DNA from 3 places in the Brevibacillus schisleri genome. Region 2 is predicted to be linked to each of the others. Evidence: a T-box and tRNA genes for the amino acid it is inferred to sense, from the RefSeq annotation. Region 2 holds a T-box; the other regions hold tRNA genes.
What was found. The T-box of region 2 lies ahead of metG (methionine--tRNA ligase). A T-box ahead of a tRNA ligase gene usually reads a tRNA of that ligase, here a tRNA-Met.

Region 1 (5,516 bases), 1.1 Mb from region 2:
ACGATCAGACAGTGCTCCCGTATCTACCATGGATTCGATCCGAGCCCCTGGCTCCAGCTCCATAATGAATCGCGTCAGCTTGTCCAGCTTGTCGCGCAGAACGTGATGGTAATCGGTTCCCCATGCTGCACGGCACAAGATTCCCCGATATGCACCAGGCTCTGACTTTGGTGGATTTTTGAGCTTGGAAGGGTAGGCCAGCGCTATTGAAATCAGCGAACGTGCCCCGTCCAACAACAGTTCCGGGTTCGTCCTCTTTTCTAAATCAGGCTCTTCAAATCCAGATTCATAACCCTTTTCCCGATGTCCAAGAAGCCGTTCTTTTAAGGTCGTGAATGGATCGGCACTGGCAAACCCGATCTTATCGATTCCGATTTCCTTTGCATAATCAATGATGGACTGCTTTGTCTGCTCCCAGTACAGCAAGTCGTTCACAGTTGTTTAATCGCTCCTGTCGCCAATTCGTCGCAGCGGTTATTCCATTTGTTGTCGGCGTGTCCTTTGACTTTTACGTACTCTACCTTGTGGGTGTCCATCAATTGCAGCAGTTCTTTCCATAAGTCCTGATTTTCCACCTGCTGGCCTTTACTATTTTTCCAGCCGTTTTTCAGCCAGCCTTTATACCAGCCTTGCTTGAAACAGTTGACCAAGTATGCACTATCACTGGACAGCGTCACCTTACAAGGCTCCTTCAATGTAGAGAGCGCCTTGATGGCCGCCATCAGCTCCATTCTGTTATTCGTTGTATGTGGTTCGGCACCGGACATTTCCTTGATGTGTTGGCCGTACATCAGTACAGCTCCCCAACCACCTGGTCCTGGATTGCCGGAACAAGCTCCATCTGTATAAATCTCAACCTCACGCATCGTCATCGTCAGGATTCCCTCCTCTGTTCTCTTCTATTGTATCGAAGCTTAGTCGCTTCCACAAAAATTTTTTGTTATACTACCAAAAATAGGTTCAGTAAGGAGTGTCTATCGATGAAAGTTCAGCTAGATCCTTCCGTGTCCGATCGTCTGCCGCAATTTTCTCTCGGCATTTTACAATACAGCAATGCTTCCGTCAGTGACTCCCCAAAAATGCTACAGGGCCGTATCAATTATTATGTGGAGAGCTTGCGGCTGGATCACGACACCGCAAACCTGACAGAAATAGAAGGCATCCGCGAGTGGAGAGCCTGCTTTAAGCAAGTTGGTATCGATCCGTCCAGATACCGCCCTTCCTCCGAAGCATTACTTCGCCGGCTGTTGCAGGGAAATCCTTTTTTCTGGATCAACAGCGCCGTTGATGTGAATAATTTTTTCTCGGTTTTGCACGCGCTTCCGTTCGGGATTTATGACGTCAATCACTTAGCGGGTGATATCACTTGTCGACTCGGCCACGCCGAAGATGTCTATGAAGGATTAAATGGACGCGAAGTCAACATGGAAGGAAAACTACTGCTCGCCGATGGTAACGGCGCATTTGGGAGTCCCATTGTCGATTCCAAGCGTTCATGCGTAACGGAACAAAGCCGCGCTCTCCTCCAGGTCATCTTCTTCCATGAAAAAATGGAACCATCTAAAAAAGAAGAAATCGTAGGTTCAGTTGGTCGCATGTTTACGGAAATCAACGGTGGCGAGCTGACTCACTCCTCTATCTTTACTGCCTAAGAAAAAGACGGCCCGTCATGCAGCCTGGCCGTCTTTCTTTACGCTATCTTCTTCCTTTTTTCTAAAAACGATATGTTCCAGGACCAGGCACACAATAACGCCGAGCAATAAGCCATTTCCGAACAAGAAGCTAGCTAATGCAGGGAGTTTCTGCCAAGCTACAGCAGGTACGAACATGACTCCGATCCCGACCAAAAGCGAGCTACCCCCAACAATTATCGTGCGTTCGTCCATCTTCACATTTACGTAATCCTTCAACCCGAAGCCCAGCAGTTGCGTATAGGAAATGAACATCGCTGCATATGCCACTGGAGTAGGCAAAGCCGCCAAAAAGTGAGCAACAGTGGGAAGTAGCCCAATCAGCATCATCCCCAGCATTGCAATCACAAAAGGCAGGCGCGAAGCCATTTTCGTTGTTTGAATAACCGCTGCTGCCAAGGAAAGTGGAATCATACCTACCACACCGCTCAAGCCTGACAGGAAATGGGATACCCCTGTAAAAATACCACCGCGATTGTACTGCTTTTCAGTAGGCACCGTATCTGTCGCTTTTCCCATAACCGACAAACTCGTCATGAGGTTTGTCAACAGAACGAATCCTGTCAGCATACTCGTTAATACAACGCCCCAATCCCAGCGTGGGGGTCCCCAAAAGAAAATAGAAGGCCATGAAAATAATTGCTCAGTAGTCCGGACAGGTTCTGTCCATCCAAGCAGCGCGTACACGATCCAGCCCCCAACCATGCCAAACAAAACGGCAAAACTGGAGAATCTCTTCGTCCGCATAATGAACACAACAAGGGCTACGATCCCTATGGACACAAGTGCCACACCCGGTTGTACCTCCCTTGAATGCTGAAAACCAATACCGAGCATGCCTGTGAGAATGTTACTACACAAAGAAACAGCAAGTAAAATCATATACGTACCTGAAACCAACGGCGTAAACCACTTCTGTAATTTGCCAATCCAGCCTAATAAGCCAAAAATGAAAAAGAGTAGACCTGCTAATATCATACCCACTTGAAAGGATTGACCAATTTCTTGTGGATGTAGACCCATGCTCGTTCCGAGTTGAGCCAAAATGATAAAGATCCCCCACCATAGTCCAGCCGGACCTTCTATCATCGGATAACGGTGTCCAATCCAAACTTGCAGTAGTGACGCGAGTCCAATGTAAAACATGGTCTGCTGCATCAGCTTTCCAATTTCATCAGCCTGTAAACCGTACATATCTCCAATCATTAGTGGTACTGCCACACTGCTGGAAACAGTTACGATCATCCATTGTAATACGGACAGCGTTGTAATCCCCATTGGCGGCTTATCTTGCAGTTTGTAAAACACCTCAACCACCTCGTCTTTTTGCGTACACAAGTTGTCTATTTCCCTGTCTACACTATGTGCATATTAAAGCAGAAAAAAACCCCAATCATCAAGATATCTTGACATTCAGGGTTAGCCTGTAAAAGTATGGTGCCGGTGAAGGGACTTGAACCCCCACGGTTTCCCTCACGATTTTGAGTCGCGCGCGTCTGCCATTCCGCCACACCGGCAAATATTTTGGAGGAGGCACCCGGATTTGAACCGGGGGTGAGGGTTTTGCAGACCCGTGCCTTACCACTTGGCTATGCCTCCATGATATAAGGTAAAACAATTTGAGAAATGGAGCGGACGAAGGGTCTCGAACCCTCGACCTTCGCCTTGGCAAGGCGACGCTCTACCAATTGAGCTACGTCCGCATTTTAATGGCTGGGGTACTAGGATTTGAACCTAGGAATGACGGAGTCAAAGTCCGTTGCCTTACCGCTTGGCTATACCCCAATAAGTAATCCCCAACTATAAATTTATGGGGCGATCGATGGGACTTGAACCCACGAGTGCCGGAGCCACAATCCGGTGCGTTAACCCCTTCGCCACGACCGCCATGATTACTACTATTGTTTTGAAAAATGGCAGGGGCAGTAGGAATCGAACCCACACCAAAGGTTTTGGAGACCTTCGTTCTACCGTTAAACTATGCCCCTATAAAGGTGGCTCGGGACGGAATCGAACCGCCGACACGAGGATTTTCAGTCCTCTGCTCTACCGACTGAGCTACCGAGCCTTATATCCATGCTTTACGCGCCAATTTCATTTGATTAGAAATGGCGGAGCTGACGGGACTCGAACCCGCGACCTCCGGTGTGACAGACCGGCGTGAACTCCAACTTCACCACAGCTCCATATTTGTTTGCACCCACTAGGTGCTCCGATCCTACTTGATCAAGTAGAGTAAGTAGAAAATTTGGTTGCGGGAGCAGGATTTGAACCTGCGACCTTCGGGTTATGAGCCCGACGAGCTACCGAGCTGCTCCATCCCGCGATAGTCAGGACGACTGAGTGTCAGTGTTACCACAGGACGTGGCGCTTTTAGCTGACCTTCCTTGTCCTTTGATATAAATGGTGGAGGCTGACGGGATCGAACCGCCGACCCTCTGCTTGTAAGGCAGATGCTCTCCCAGCTGAGCTAAGCCTCCAAATCACCTACAAACATGTAGGGATTTTCTAGGTGACCCGTAGGGGATTCGAACCCCTGTATGACAGCGTGAAAGGCTGCTGTGTTAAACCGCTTCACCAACGGGCCAAGATGGCGGATGGAGTGGGATTTGAACCCACGAGACGGTTCGACACCGCCTACACGATTTCCAATCGTGCTCCTTCGGCCGCTCGGACATCCATCCATATGGCTCCTCGGGACGGACTCGAACCGCCGACCGATCGGTTAACAGCCGATTGCTCTACCAACTGAGCTACCGAGGAACGTTGAAGGTTTATTCCTTCAAAACTGAATACGCATGATTGCTAAGAGTGTGTGGATAAGTCCTCGACCGATTAGTATTCGTCAGCTCCACGCGTTACCGCGCTTCCACACCGAACCTATCAACCTCATCGTCTATGAGGGGTCTTACCAGCTTGCGCTGTGGGAAGTCTCATCTTGGAGGGGGCTTCACGCTTAGATGCTTTCAGCGCTTATCCCGTCCGCACATAGCTACCCAGCTGTGCCACTGGCGTGACAACTGGTGCACCAGCGGTGCGTCCATCCCGGTCCTCTCGTACTAAGGACAGCTCTCCTCAAACTTCCTACGCCCGCGACAGATAGGGACCGAACTGTCTCACGACGTTCTGAACCCAGCTCGCGTACCGCTTTAATGGGCGAACAGCCCAACCCTTGGGACCTACTTCAGCCCCAGGATGCGATGAGCCGACATCGAGGTGCCAAACCTCCCCGTCGATGTGGACTCTTGGGGGAGATAAGCCTGTTATCCCCAGGGTAGCTTTTATCCGTTGAGCGATGGCCCTTCCATGCGGAACCACCGGATCACTAAGCCCGACTTTCGTCCCTGCTCGACTTGTAGGTCTCGCAGTCAAGCTCCCTTCTGCCTTTACACTCTACGAATGATTTCCGACCATTCTGAGGGAACCTTTGGGCGCCTCCGTTACCTTTTAGGAGGCGACCGCCCCAGTCAAACTGCCCACCTGGCATGGTCCTCTCGCCCGATAAGGGCGACGAGTTAGAAACTCCGTACATCAAGGGTGGTATCCCACCGACAGCTCCACAGAGGCTGGCGCCCCTGCTTCTCAGCTTCCCACCTATCCTGTACATGATGCACAAAGTTCCAATACCAGGCTACAGTAAAGCTCCATGGGGTCTTTCCGTCTTGTCGCGGGTAACCTGCATCTTCACAGGTATTATGATTTCACCGGGTCTCTTGCCGAGACAGCGCCCAAGTCGTTACGCCTTTCGTGCGGGTCGGAACTTACCCGACAAGGAATTTCGCTACCTTAGGACCGTTATAGTTACGGCCGCCGTTTACTGGGGCT
Region 2 (5,516 bases):
TTTCATGGCACCACCCGTATCTTCAGCTCGACGATACCCAACACCTTCAATGTACACCCACCATCCATACGGAATGACGTTAGGATCTACAGCGATTGTGTGACCTACCTTGGCTTTTGCCCCTGTTGATGTGCGTCCATATCCCGGAGAGCTTGGGTGTTTGCCACCTCCCGAAGGAGTATAAGCGGTCAGGGTAACCCCGTTCAGCACTTTTTTCGGCCTAAATACTTTTCCACCACGCGAGACCGGACCCGCTGCAGAAGCAACCAGGACCCGATCTGGTTGACCCTTTTTCTGCAACATTGGGATTGCGGTACCCACGGCTACAACATTATCTTTCTTCGGTACAAGTACATCTCTTTTGACCAGATCACGGGAGACTTCTTTCCCATCTTCCATGATTAGCTTGTAGTGTGCAATTGCCTTACCTTCTTGCCCGCTCTGTAATACGCGGGTCTTACCTTTTTCCAGCGCTGGATCATTTTTGCGTATTTCTTGAAAGGTGACTCGCTCATCGACTTTTACCATTTTCTCAACAATTCGCTTTACGCTGATCGAGGAGTCCTTGGTAAGTGTAGCGGTCAATGCCGGTTCTACCCGGTCCTTCTCACCTAGCACGATGCCGCCGTCCTTCAACGCACCAGCAACATCACGACTAAGTGTCTCTATCGTTTTTTTCTGCCCGTCAACCTGGATTGGTATGGACCAGGTCGTATATAAAGTAATGAGTGCTCCGTCTTTTAGCTTCGTCTCTAGTGTCGGTTGAAGGGAATCCTTTTCCGTTACCGTAATGTTTCGCTCGGTTAAGAACTGCTCAACAGTCGTGGCTTTTGTAGCGACCGTCTTACTTTCTCCGTCCAACGAAAAAGTGACCTGTTTTGGCTGAGTAGCCTGGGCAGAGAAATAGCCAATCATGGGAACGAGCACAAGAGCAAGGCAGCCAAACATGACGAGCCCACGATTCTTATACCTTTCCCATATCGCGCGTAACTCCATTTCCCACACTCCTTTTCCTAGAAAAGCACAAGGCTCTTCTTGTCTAGCCAGGTAAGGGTCGATGTAATTGCACTAATATTCTGGAAGTGGCCGGTACTTCACAAGGTCGGCTTTGATTGTATTTCACTTTCTCTCCTTTGTCAAATTTACCCTCCCTTTTGGCTGAAACGATAATGGTATCAGACTAGCAAAATAGGCTTGGCGAATGGTAGCAGAAACCTGTCGAGAAGCTATGTCGGATGGACAATAATCGTTCGACACATTGTTCATCGTATGCGTCGACAAAATCGAGTAGAACCCGGTTACTTCACACAAAAAAACGGGAAATCACGTGATCAATCGTGATTTCCCGTTTTTATTAACCATTCATGCGAAAAAGACGTCTGGCGTTGTCTGCGGTAATTTGCGCCATTTCCTCGTAAGACAAACCATGAATGTTCGCCATTTCCTCACAGACGTAACGGACATATCCACTCTCATTTCGCTTTCCGCGGAAAGGATGCGGAGTGAGATATGGGCAATCTGTCTCTATCAACAACTTGTCTAGCGGTACCTTCGCTGCTACTTCTTTTGGCTGCTTGGCATTTTTGAACGTAAGCGGACCACCGAACGAAATATAAAAATTCATATCGAGTGCCTGCTTCGCTGTTTCCCAGCTGCCAGAGAAGCAGTGCATGATGCCGCCAACATCTGCTGCCTTCTCTTCCTTCAGGATCGTCAAAACGTCTTGGTGCGCATCGCGATTGTGGATGATGATCGGCATGTCGAGCTTGCGAGCCAGACGAATCTGCTTGCGGAATACCTCTGCCTGCACATCACGTGGCGACGTATCCCAGTAGTAGTCCAAGCCCATTTCACCCAATCCCACTACTTTCGGATCACGACTGAGTTCCTCGATCCATTCCAGGTGTTCGTCTGTCATATCCTTGGCGTCCTGTGGATGCCAACCGATGACGGCGTAAATAAAATCATACGCATGAGCCAAATCCATGCAGCTTGGAATTGTTTCAGCATTGAATCCGATGTTCACAATCGTACTGACGCCATTTTCTTGCGCACGAGCAATGACTTCTGCACGATCTTCATCGAATTCATTCGCATTTAGATGAGCATGGGTTTCAAATAACAAGATGGGTCCTTCCTTTCCTTGCCCTCGTTACTTCACGATTGCTCCGTTTGGCATACTTGGGTCAACAGTCGCAAGTGTCAACTGATCTCCTGCCGATGCTGCCAAGATCATTCCTTGGGACAGCTCACCACGAAGCTTCACTGGCTTCAGGTTAGCTACGAGGATCACTTTTTTGCCGACCATATCTTCTGGGGAGTAGTATTTCGCGATACCGGAAACTACTTGGCGCTTCTCGTAGCCGAGATCCAATTGCAGAACCAACAATTTGTCTGCATTTGGATGCTTGGCACATTCCACTACCTGTGCGACGCGCAGCTCTACTTTTCCAAAATCGTCGATGCTGATTTCTTCTTTTGCATCAGCTGGCTTGTCAGTTGTTGCGTCTGTTTGGTTGGTGTTTGTTTCGCTCACAGGTGCTTCCCCTTTCAAAGCTGCTTGCTTTTTCTTGTTTTCTTCCGCTTGGCGGCGTGCCTCTGCAGTCGAATCGTCGATGAAAGCCAGTTCCGCTTGAACATCCAGACGAGGGAAGAGCAGTTCCTTGCGGCTAACGGTGCTTCCAGCAGGCAATCCACCCCATACACTTGCAGATTCCCAGTTGGTTGCTTCTTCATTGCCCAAAATACCCAGTTGATCCCAAATTTTCGCTGGTGCTTTGGTCATGAACGGTTGGATCAGGACGGAGCTAATGCGGATGCTTTCCACCAAATTGTACATAACGGTTGCCAGACGACCTTTGGTTTCTTCGGATTTCGCCAAATTCCAAGGCATGGTCTCGTCGATGTATTTGTTTGTACGTCCCACCAGCTCCCAGATGTGAGCCAGTGCATTGGAGAAGCGCATTTCTTCTATGTGCTCTTCCACCAGCGCCTTCGTTTTCATCGCAAGGCCGATCAAGCTGTCATCCGGCTCTCCTGCATCCTGTGGAGCTGGAACGATACCATCGAAATATTTCTCAATCATCGTAGCGGTACGGCTTAGCAGGTTTCCGATGTCATTAGCCAAGTCGTAGTTCAGGCGCTGCACGAACGATTCTGGCGTGAAGATGCCATCCTGACCGAAGTTGATTTCACGAAGCAGGAAGTAGCGAACGCCGTCAGAACCGTAACGGTCAATCAAAACCTTCGGGTCAATGACATTGCCCTTGGATTTTGACATTTTTCCATCCGGCATCAGAAGCCAGCCATGACCAAAAATTTGTTTTGGCAACGGGATGTCCAATGCCATCAACAGGATTGGCCAGTAGATCGTATGGAAGCGCAAAATGTCTTTTCCAACCATATGAACATTGGCTGGCCAGAAGTTACGATATTTGCTGTCGTCCTCGGACAAATACCCGAGAGCAGAAATATAGTTCGTCAATGCATCAATCCATACGTAAATAACATGCTCTGGATCGCTTGGCACCTTGATTCCCCAGTCAAATGTACTGCGGGATACGGACAAATCCTGAAGGCCTGGTTTCAGGAAGTTATTGATCATTTCGTTGCGGCGGCTCTCCGGTTGAATAAATTCAGGGTTTGCTTCAATGTGTGCAAGCAGTCTGTCCTGATACTTGGACATGCGGAAGAAGTAGTTTTTCTCCTTCACTTTTTTCACTTCGCGGCCACAGTCTGGACACGCATATCCGTTGTCCGTTTTCGCTTGGGTTTCTGTCCAGAAAGCCTCACACGGTACACAGTAGAAGCCCTCATACTCGCCCAAGTAAATATCACCTTGATCGAGCAGGCGCTGGAACACTTTTTGTACGACTTCTTTATGACGAGGCTCTGTGGTACGGATGAAATCGTCATAAGAGATGTCCAGCTTTTCCCACAGGTCCTTTACCCAATCGACAATCGGGTCGATGAATTCGAGGGGTTGTTTGCCCTCTTCGGCTGCACGCTCTTGGAGCTTTTGACCATGCTCATCTGTCCCTGTCAGGTAATACACATCATAGCCGCGCAAACGCTTATAACGTGCCATAGCATCACACGCGATTGTGGTGTAAGCGTTACCGATGTGGAGCTTGTTACTTGGATAGTAGATCGGTGTTGTAATGTAATAAGTAGGTTTCATTGCAACTATTCCCCTCCTGTTTACGTTAATGAAAATAAGGAAAAGCCCACCCCAAAAAATTGGGGCGAGCTCTATCTCGCGGTACCACCCAAATACTCCGTCCCCTCACGGAAAACGGACTTGGTGAGTCAAAACATGACTCTACCCGTAACGTGGGCATACGTCACAAACTACTTGGTACGGTCAATGCCGTCACTGTTCATTTGCAAGACTCAGGGTCCATGTTCAGCTTGCTCGCTTATACCGGTTTTCAGCTACCCCGGCTCTCTGAAATAAGGAGATCGGCTTACTCTTCCCATCATGGTCGTTTGGTATCATTTGCTGTATTTATCCTCTATTGTACACGACCAACCTGTTTTGTAAACATCCTCGACAAACCCATCTTCCTGAGTGATTTTATCGCTCGCCTCATGCCAACTTTACAAATTACAAGTAGAAAGGGGAAAACTTGGGGTTTTTGTCGAATCATCATGTTGGGTTTCGACATTCGTCGACTCATTCGACACCCAATAATCCCAGTAAATTTTATCCATAAAAATTTCCATATTCCTTCCATCACTTTGATAAACACCTATTTAACAGCATTTCGGTTTTGAAAAAACATTTTGCTTTTCAAGGAATTGTCAAAATCATGTTGACACCTTTGGGAATGGCTGGTATGATTATCCCAACAGAAAATGTCGAATATTGACGATAAATGATGAGCGTATAACAATAGCATCGACATATACAGTATTTTGGGAGGAGATTTTAACTATGATGAAATCAACCGGTATTGTTCGTAAAGTAGATGAATTGGGTCGTGTTGTTATTCCAATCGAATTGCGCCGCACTCTGGGTATCGCTGAGAAAGATGCTTTGGAAATCTACGTTGACGGAGAGCGCATCATCCTGAAAAAGTATGAGCCTGCATGTATCTTCTGTGGAAACGCTGACAAAGTATCTCACTTTAAAGGTAAAATTGTGTGCCAAGATTGCCTGACAGAAATGCCTGTTAAACGCTAATATCATTTGATTACATAAACATGCCTTTGTGGGACGAGCCTCACAAAGGCTTTTTGTTTGCTATTTTTTCTTCAAAAGCGCTCGGAAGAAGAACAGCCTTGGCTCATACAAATCAGAATAGACCACATCTGTCGGCATTTCAAAGGATACATCGCCAGAAAACTGTAATCCAACCTCCGCCAAAACTTGCTGTAGTCGAGCTAAATTGATTAGCGGGTAATCAAAAGTGAGCACGAGCTGCCCATCGTCTTTTAACACCCTGCGAAATTCACTGAATGCTTGCACCATAACCGGGTCTTCAAGATGCTCGAGAACAGAGATGCAAAATACA
Region 3 (5,516 bases), 520 kb from region 2:
TAGACGTACATGTTACTTTGTTTGCGCCAAGCAGCTGCAACACTTGTTTTTGTTCATGCGAAATGGTTGACTCGTTCTGCATGAGAAACAACTGCACCCGTCTGCCTTTTTGGGCGAGTGTGACCAAACGACTGATCAACGTTTTTTCTACATGCGGTGTAATAATAATCAAAGTGACACCTTGAGGTTGCTCCAATGCTTCTCTTCCCACAATTCTTGCAAATAACTCTTGTCCTTCTGGCGCGACACGAGCTAATTGATCAAAAACTCTGAGGAAATGGGCATGGGATAGACCTGGTGGTATCGATATGCGATCTGTTTGTTTGTACACGAGTCCATAATGGTATTGATTCCGATTGGCATAAGCGATCAGACTGGCGGCCAGCTTCACCGCTGTTTCGAACAAGTGCACAGGCTTCCCATGGTAGCTCGCCTTCTCCACATCAAGGAAAAAGACAGCTTGATTCATTGCCTGATGCTCAAATTCCTTCGTCTTCAGACCCGTCCCCCGTGCAGAAGCTCGCCAATGAATTTGGCTCAACCGATCGCCCCGATGATAGTCTCTTACGCCCCGTACTGCTGCAACGTCATCAGAGCGCCGATGGGAAACATGCACCGTCCCACTGAAGCTCCCATCACCCAGGGCCCAATGGGTCAATTCTTTGTATTTTGGATAAACGAGAAACTCCTGAGAAATCGAATAAACTTTGCGGCGCTCAAAAAAACCAAAGAAATCCCCGCCGCTCACTACACATTCATCGAGACGATAATATCCCCTCGGTACATTAGGTATGACATAACGAAACTCGACTTCCCTTTTGAACCACGGGAATATCAGTTGTCGATGCGGCTCATACACGCCAGCCAGCCTCGCCGGCAAAGGCTCCATAATCATATTCCAGCCCAGCGGAAACCAAATCCTCCGGCGCAAACGAATCGTTACAATGACATCTTCCCCATCCTGCAGACGATTGCGATCTAGTTCACGCTCGACTTCTAGCTTCGTGAACATGAGTACATAAGCGACAATTTCATACAGGAGAAACACCAAACTACTATAGAAAAGAAACCAGCTTGAGAAGCCACCTTGAAATTTTGCGAATACATAAGTGACCAGAACTAATGCAATCGCCTTGAGCTTACCCCACCTTTGCTGTCTCATCTGCAATCACCGCCTTAGCTTACCGGGACACGGGTCTCAGACAAGATCATAGCCAACACCCGATCTACGGTTGCTCCTTCCAGTCTTGCTTCTGGTTTCACAATCATACGGTGTGCAAACACTACTGGAACGAGTTCCTTCACGTCATCTGGAATGACATAATCACGTCCACGGACGAATGCCAATGCCTGAACAGCCCGGAAAAGAGCAAGAGAACCGCGCGGGCTCACGCCTAGATAAATATGATGATGCTCACGCGTACGATGACATAGACGCACGATGTATTCTTTTATTCCTTCCGATACCTTGATCGCTGATACCTGGCGTTGAAGTTCCGCAAGCTCGGCGGTGGTCATAACCGGCTGAAGCTCTTCCAATGGATTCGCTGCCGAGAATCTAGACAGCATCCGCATTTCTTCCTCTACCGTTGGATATCCCAAGCTTACTTGCATAATAAATCGGTCCAATTGAGCTTCAGGTAATGGGAAGGTCCCTTCATACTCTAATGGGTTTTGCGTAGCCATCACAAAAAACGGCTCTGCCAATCGATACGTAGCACCATCAATTGTTACCGAGCGCTCTTCCATGGCTTCTAAGAGTGCGGATTGTGTTTTCGGCGAAGTCCGATTAATTTCGTCTGCAAGAATGACATTTGCAAAAATCGGCCCTTGACGGAACTCAAACTCCAAACTTTTTTGGTTAAAGATAGCAACCCCTGTCACATCCGTTGGCAACAAATCAGGGGTAAATTGAATACGTTTAAACTCACCGCTGATTGATTTGGACAATGCCCGTACCATCATGGTCTTCCCAACGCCTGGTACATCTTCGAGCAAAACGTGACCATTCGCTAGAACAGCCGCTACCACCAGCTCAATCGCAGAGCGTTTACCAATCAGTACTTTTTCTATATTATCGATTAAACTAGCTATTGCAGGATTTACTTGTTCCAATTTGATAGGGTTCATCTTGATACAACTCCTGTTCCATGATATTCTGCCGCAGGTTTGTAACAGCTGTTCCTCCATGCTTTCAGTGTAATTCTAAAGTAATGGATGCAAATAGGAGATACAAGGAAAAAATGCTTAAAATTTGAAAAAATACACAAGTTATTACAAAAAAAAGAGTAGGATCTATTCCTACTCTTCGGTTTCATATGAAATATGGCGTGCCCTGAGAGATTCGAACTCCCGACCTTTTGATTCGTAGTCAAACGCTCTATCCAGCTGAGCTAAGGGCACAAATAAATGGAGCGGACGAAGGGTCTCGAACCCTCGACCTTCGCCTTGGCAAGGCGACGCTCTACCAATTGAGCTACGTCCGCATGTTACATCTTATGAGGTTTGTACTAAGAGCAAAGCTTTCTGTCATAGTATGGTGCGGGTGAAGGGACTTGAACCCCCACGGTTGCCCGCCAGAACCTAAATCTGGTGCGTCTGCCATTCCGCCACACCCGCATTTTACTTAGAACAGAAAAGGCATTGCTATTACTATCACACAGCTTTGCTTGTTCAGCTAAAAAAACTGGTGAGCCATGAAGGACTCGAACCTTCGACCCTCTGATTAAAAGTCAGATGCTCTACCAACTGAGCTAATGGCTCGAAAATGGCTGGGGTACTAGGATTTGAACCTAGGAATGACGGAGTCAAAGTCCGTTGCCTTACCGCTTGGCTATACCCCAAAGGTGGTGCCGGCAATAGGACTTGAACCCACAACCCCCTGATTACAAGTCAGGTGCTCTACCAATTGAGCTATACCGGCGCTGTTAAATTTAACTAGTGGTGGCTCGGGACGGAATCGAACCGCCGACACGAGGATTTTCAGTCCTCTGCTCTACCGACTGAGCTACCGAGCCATTTATGATTGATCTTCGCCATTCTTTAAGAAAAATGGCGGAGCTGACGGGACTCGAACCCGCGACCTCCGGTGTGACAGACCGGCGTGAACTCCAACTTCACCACAGCTCCATATTTGGTTGCGGGAGCAGGATTTGAACCTGCGACCTTCGGGTTATGAGCCCGACGAGCTACCGAGCTGCTCCATCCCGCGATAGTCAGGACGACTGAGTGTCAGTGTTGCCACAGGACGTGGCGCTTTTAGCTGACCTTCCTTGTCCTTTGATATAAGTGGTGGAGGCTGACGGGATCGAACCGCCGACCCTCTGCTTGTAAGGCAGATGCTCTCCCAGCTGAGCTAAGCCTCCAAATCACCTACAAGATGTAGGGATTTTTCTAAGTGACCCGTAGGGGATTCGAACCCCTGTATGACAGCGTGAAAGGCTGCTGTGTTAAACCGCTTCACCAACGGGCCAAGATTATGAAGTATGGTGCGGTCGGCGAGACTCGAACTCGCACGGGTCGCCCCGCCACCCCCTCAAGATGGTGTGTCTGCCAATTCCACCACGACCGCAGCTAATATGGTAGCGGCGGAGGGAATCGAACCCCCGACCTTTCGGGTATGAACCGAACGCTCTAACCAGCTGAGCTACACCGCCATAAAGCTATGAGATTAAAACATATGGCGGAGAGTGAGGGATTCGAACCCTCGCTACGCTTGCGCATACTAACGGTTTAGCAAACCGTCCCCTTCGGCCTCTTGGGTAACTCTCCGTATATATGGCTCCTCGGGACGGACTCGAACCGCCGACCGATCGGTTAACAGCCGATTGCTCTACCAACTGAGCTACCGAGGAACGTTGAAGGATTTATTCCTTCAAAACTGAATACGCATGATTGCTAAGAGTGTGTGGATAAGTCCTCGACCGATTAGTATTCGTCAGCTCCACGCGTTACCGCGCTTCCACACCGAACCTATCAACCTCATCGTCTATGAGGGGTCTTACCAGCTTGCGCTGTGGGAAGTCTCATCTTGGAGGGGGCTTCACGCTTAGATGCTTTCAGCGCTTATCCCGTCCGCACATAGCTACCCAGCTGTGCCACTGGCGTGACAACTGGTGCACCAGCGGTGCGTCCATCCCGGTCCTCTCGTACTAAGGACAGCTCTCCTCAAACTTCCTACGCCCGCGACAGATAGGGACCGAACTGTCTCACGACGTTCTGAACCCAGCTCGCGTACCGCTTTAATGGGCGAACAGCCCAACCCTTGGGACCTACTTCAGCCCCAGGATGCGATGAGCCGACATCGAGGTGCCAAACCTCCCCGTCGATGTGGACTCTTGGGGGAGATAAGCCTGTTATCCCCAGGGTAGCTTTTATCCGTTGAGCGATGGCCCTTCCATGCGGAACCACCGGATCACTAAGCCCGACTTTCGTCCCTGCTCGACTTGTAGGTCTCGCAGTCAAGCTCCCTTCTGCCTTTACACTCTACGAATGATTTCCGACCATTCTGAGGGAACCTTTGGGCGCCTCCGTTACCTTTTAGGAGGCGACCGCCCCAGTCAAACTGCCCACCTGGCATGGTCCTCTCGCCCGATAAGGGCGACGAGTTAGAAACTCCGTACATCAAGGGTGGTATCCCACCGACAGCTCCACAGAGGCTGGCGCCCCTGCTTCTCAGCTTCCCACCTATCCTGTACATGATGCACAAAGTTCCAATACCAGGCTACAGTAAAGCTCCATGGGGTCTTTCCGTCTTGTCGCGGGTAACCTGCATCTTCACAGGTATTATGATTTCACCGGGTCTCTTGCCGAGACAGCGCCCAAGTCGTTACGCCTTTCGTGCGGGTCGGAACTTACCCGACAAGGAATTTCGCTACCTTAGGACCGTTATAGTTACGGCCGCCGTTTACTGGGGCTTCGGTTCAAAGCTTCGCTTGCGCTAACTCATCCCCTTAACCTTCCAGCACCGGGCAGGCGTCAGCCCCTATACTTCGCCTTGCGGCTTCGCAGAGACCTGTGTTTTTGCTAAACAGTCGCTTGGGCCTTTTCACTGCGGCCCCCTCGGGCTATTAACCCTACCGAGGCGCCCCTTCTCCCGAAGTTACGGGGCCATTTTGCCGAGTTCCTTAGCAAGAGTTATCCCGCGCACCTTAGGATTCTCTCCTCGCCTACCTGTGTCGGTTTGCGGTACGGGCACCTTGTTCCTCGCTAGACGCTTTTCTTGGCAGTGTGAAATCAGGGACTTCGGTACTAAAATTTCCCTCGCCATCACAGCTCATGCTTCACGGTGTGCGGATTTGCCTACACACCACACTCACTGCTTGGACGGCCATCCAGTAGGCCGCTCACCCTATCCTCCTGCGTCACGCCATTGCTCAAGCGGAACAGAGGTGGTACAGGAATATCAACCTGTTGTCCATCGCCTACGCCTTTCGGCCTCAGCTTAGGTCCCGACTAACCCTGGGAGGACGAGCCTTCCCCAGGAAACCTTAGGCTTTCGGTGGACAAGATTCTCA

Region 1: it encodes a tRNA-Met, which carries the amino acid that the T-box ahead of metG (methionine--tRNA ligase) is inferred to sense. The anticodon was not compared.
Region 3: it encodes a tRNA-Met, which carries the amino acid that the T-box ahead of metG (methionine--tRNA ligase) is inferred to sense. The anticodon was not compared.

The regions. Positions count from the first base shown of each region.
Region 1 is NZ_JBVNDM010000001.1:1,180,739-1,186,254, reverse strand. It holds gene queG (tRNA epoxyqueuosine(34) reductase QueG) at 1-435, opposite strand, end outside; gene rnhA (ribonuclease HI) at 432-866, opposite strand; gene ACUUHJ_RS06065 (B3/B4 domain-containing protein) at 981-1,652, shown strand; gene ACUUHJ_RS06060 (purine/pyrimidine permease) at 1,668-2,999, opposite strand; tRNA gene ACUUHJ_RS06055 (tRNA-Leu) at 3,127-3,208, opposite strand; tRNA gene ACUUHJ_RS06050 (tRNA-Cys) at 3,217-3,290, opposite strand; tRNA gene ACUUHJ_RS06045 (tRNA-Gly) at 3,319-3,394, opposite strand; tRNA gene ACUUHJ_RS06040 (tRNA-Gln) at 3,402-3,476, opposite strand; tRNA gene ACUUHJ_RS06035 (tRNA-His) at 3,503-3,578, opposite strand; tRNA gene ACUUHJ_RS06030 (tRNA-Trp) at 3,606-3,679, opposite strand; tRNA gene ACUUHJ_RS06025 (tRNA-Phe) at 3,687-3,759, opposite strand; tRNA gene ACUUHJ_RS06020 (tRNA-Asp) at 3,801-3,877, opposite strand; tRNA gene ACUUHJ_RS06015 (tRNA-Met) at 3,941-4,017, opposite strand; tRNA gene ACUUHJ_RS06010 (tRNA-Val) at 4,096-4,171, opposite strand; tRNA gene ACUUHJ_RS06005 (tRNA-Glu) at 4,205-4,278, opposite strand; tRNA gene ACUUHJ_RS06000 (tRNA-Ser) at 4,283-4,375, opposite strand; tRNA gene ACUUHJ_RS05995 (tRNA-Asn) at 4,379-4,454, opposite strand; rRNA gene ACUUHJ_RS05990 (23S ribosomal RNA) at 4,507-5,516, opposite strand, start outside.
Region 2 is NZ_JBVNDM010000001.1:97,833-103,348, reverse strand. It holds gene ACUUHJ_RS00645 (3D domain-containing protein) at 1-996, opposite strand, end outside; gene ACUUHJ_RS00640 (TatD family hydrolase) at 1,355-2,125, opposite strand; gene metG (methionine--tRNA ligase) at 2,153-4,180, opposite strand; T-box leader at 4,238-4,491, opposite strand; gene ACUUHJ_RS00630 (AbrB/MazE/SpoVT family DNA-binding domain-containing protein) at 4,937-5,185, shown strand; gene ACUUHJ_RS00625 (class I SAM-dependent methyltransferase) at 5,246-5,516, opposite strand, start outside.
Region 3 is NZ_JBVNDM010000001.1:620,426-625,941, reverse strand. It holds gene ACUUHJ_RS03330 (DUF58 domain-containing protein) at 1-1,162, opposite strand, end outside; gene ACUUHJ_RS03325 (AAA family ATPase) at 1,177-2,130, opposite strand; tRNA gene ACUUHJ_RS03320 (tRNA-Arg) at 2,327-2,403, opposite strand; tRNA gene ACUUHJ_RS03315 (tRNA-Gly) at 2,411-2,486, opposite strand; tRNA gene ACUUHJ_RS03310 (tRNA-Leu) at 2,538-2,619, opposite strand; tRNA gene ACUUHJ_RS03305 (tRNA-Lys) at 2,688-2,763, opposite strand; tRNA gene ACUUHJ_RS03300 (tRNA-Gln) at 2,769-2,843, opposite strand; tRNA gene ACUUHJ_RS03295 (tRNA-Thr) at 2,848-2,923, opposite strand; tRNA gene ACUUHJ_RS03290 (tRNA-Phe) at 2,942-3,017, opposite strand; tRNA gene ACUUHJ_RS03285 (tRNA-Asp) at 3,053-3,129, opposite strand; tRNA gene ACUUHJ_RS03280 (tRNA-Met) at 3,135-3,211, opposite strand; tRNA gene ACUUHJ_RS03275 (tRNA-Val) at 3,290-3,365, opposite strand; tRNA gene ACUUHJ_RS03270 (tRNA-Glu) at 3,399-3,472, opposite strand; tRNA gene ACUUHJ_RS03265 (tRNA-Leu) at 3,487-3,571, opposite strand; tRNA gene ACUUHJ_RS03260 (tRNA-Met) at 3,580-3,656, opposite strand; tRNA gene ACUUHJ_RS03255 (tRNA-Ser) at 3,681-3,771, opposite strand; tRNA gene ACUUHJ_RS03250 (tRNA-Asn) at 3,779-3,854, opposite strand; rRNA gene ACUUHJ_RS03245 (23S ribosomal RNA) at 3,908-5,516, opposite strand, start outside.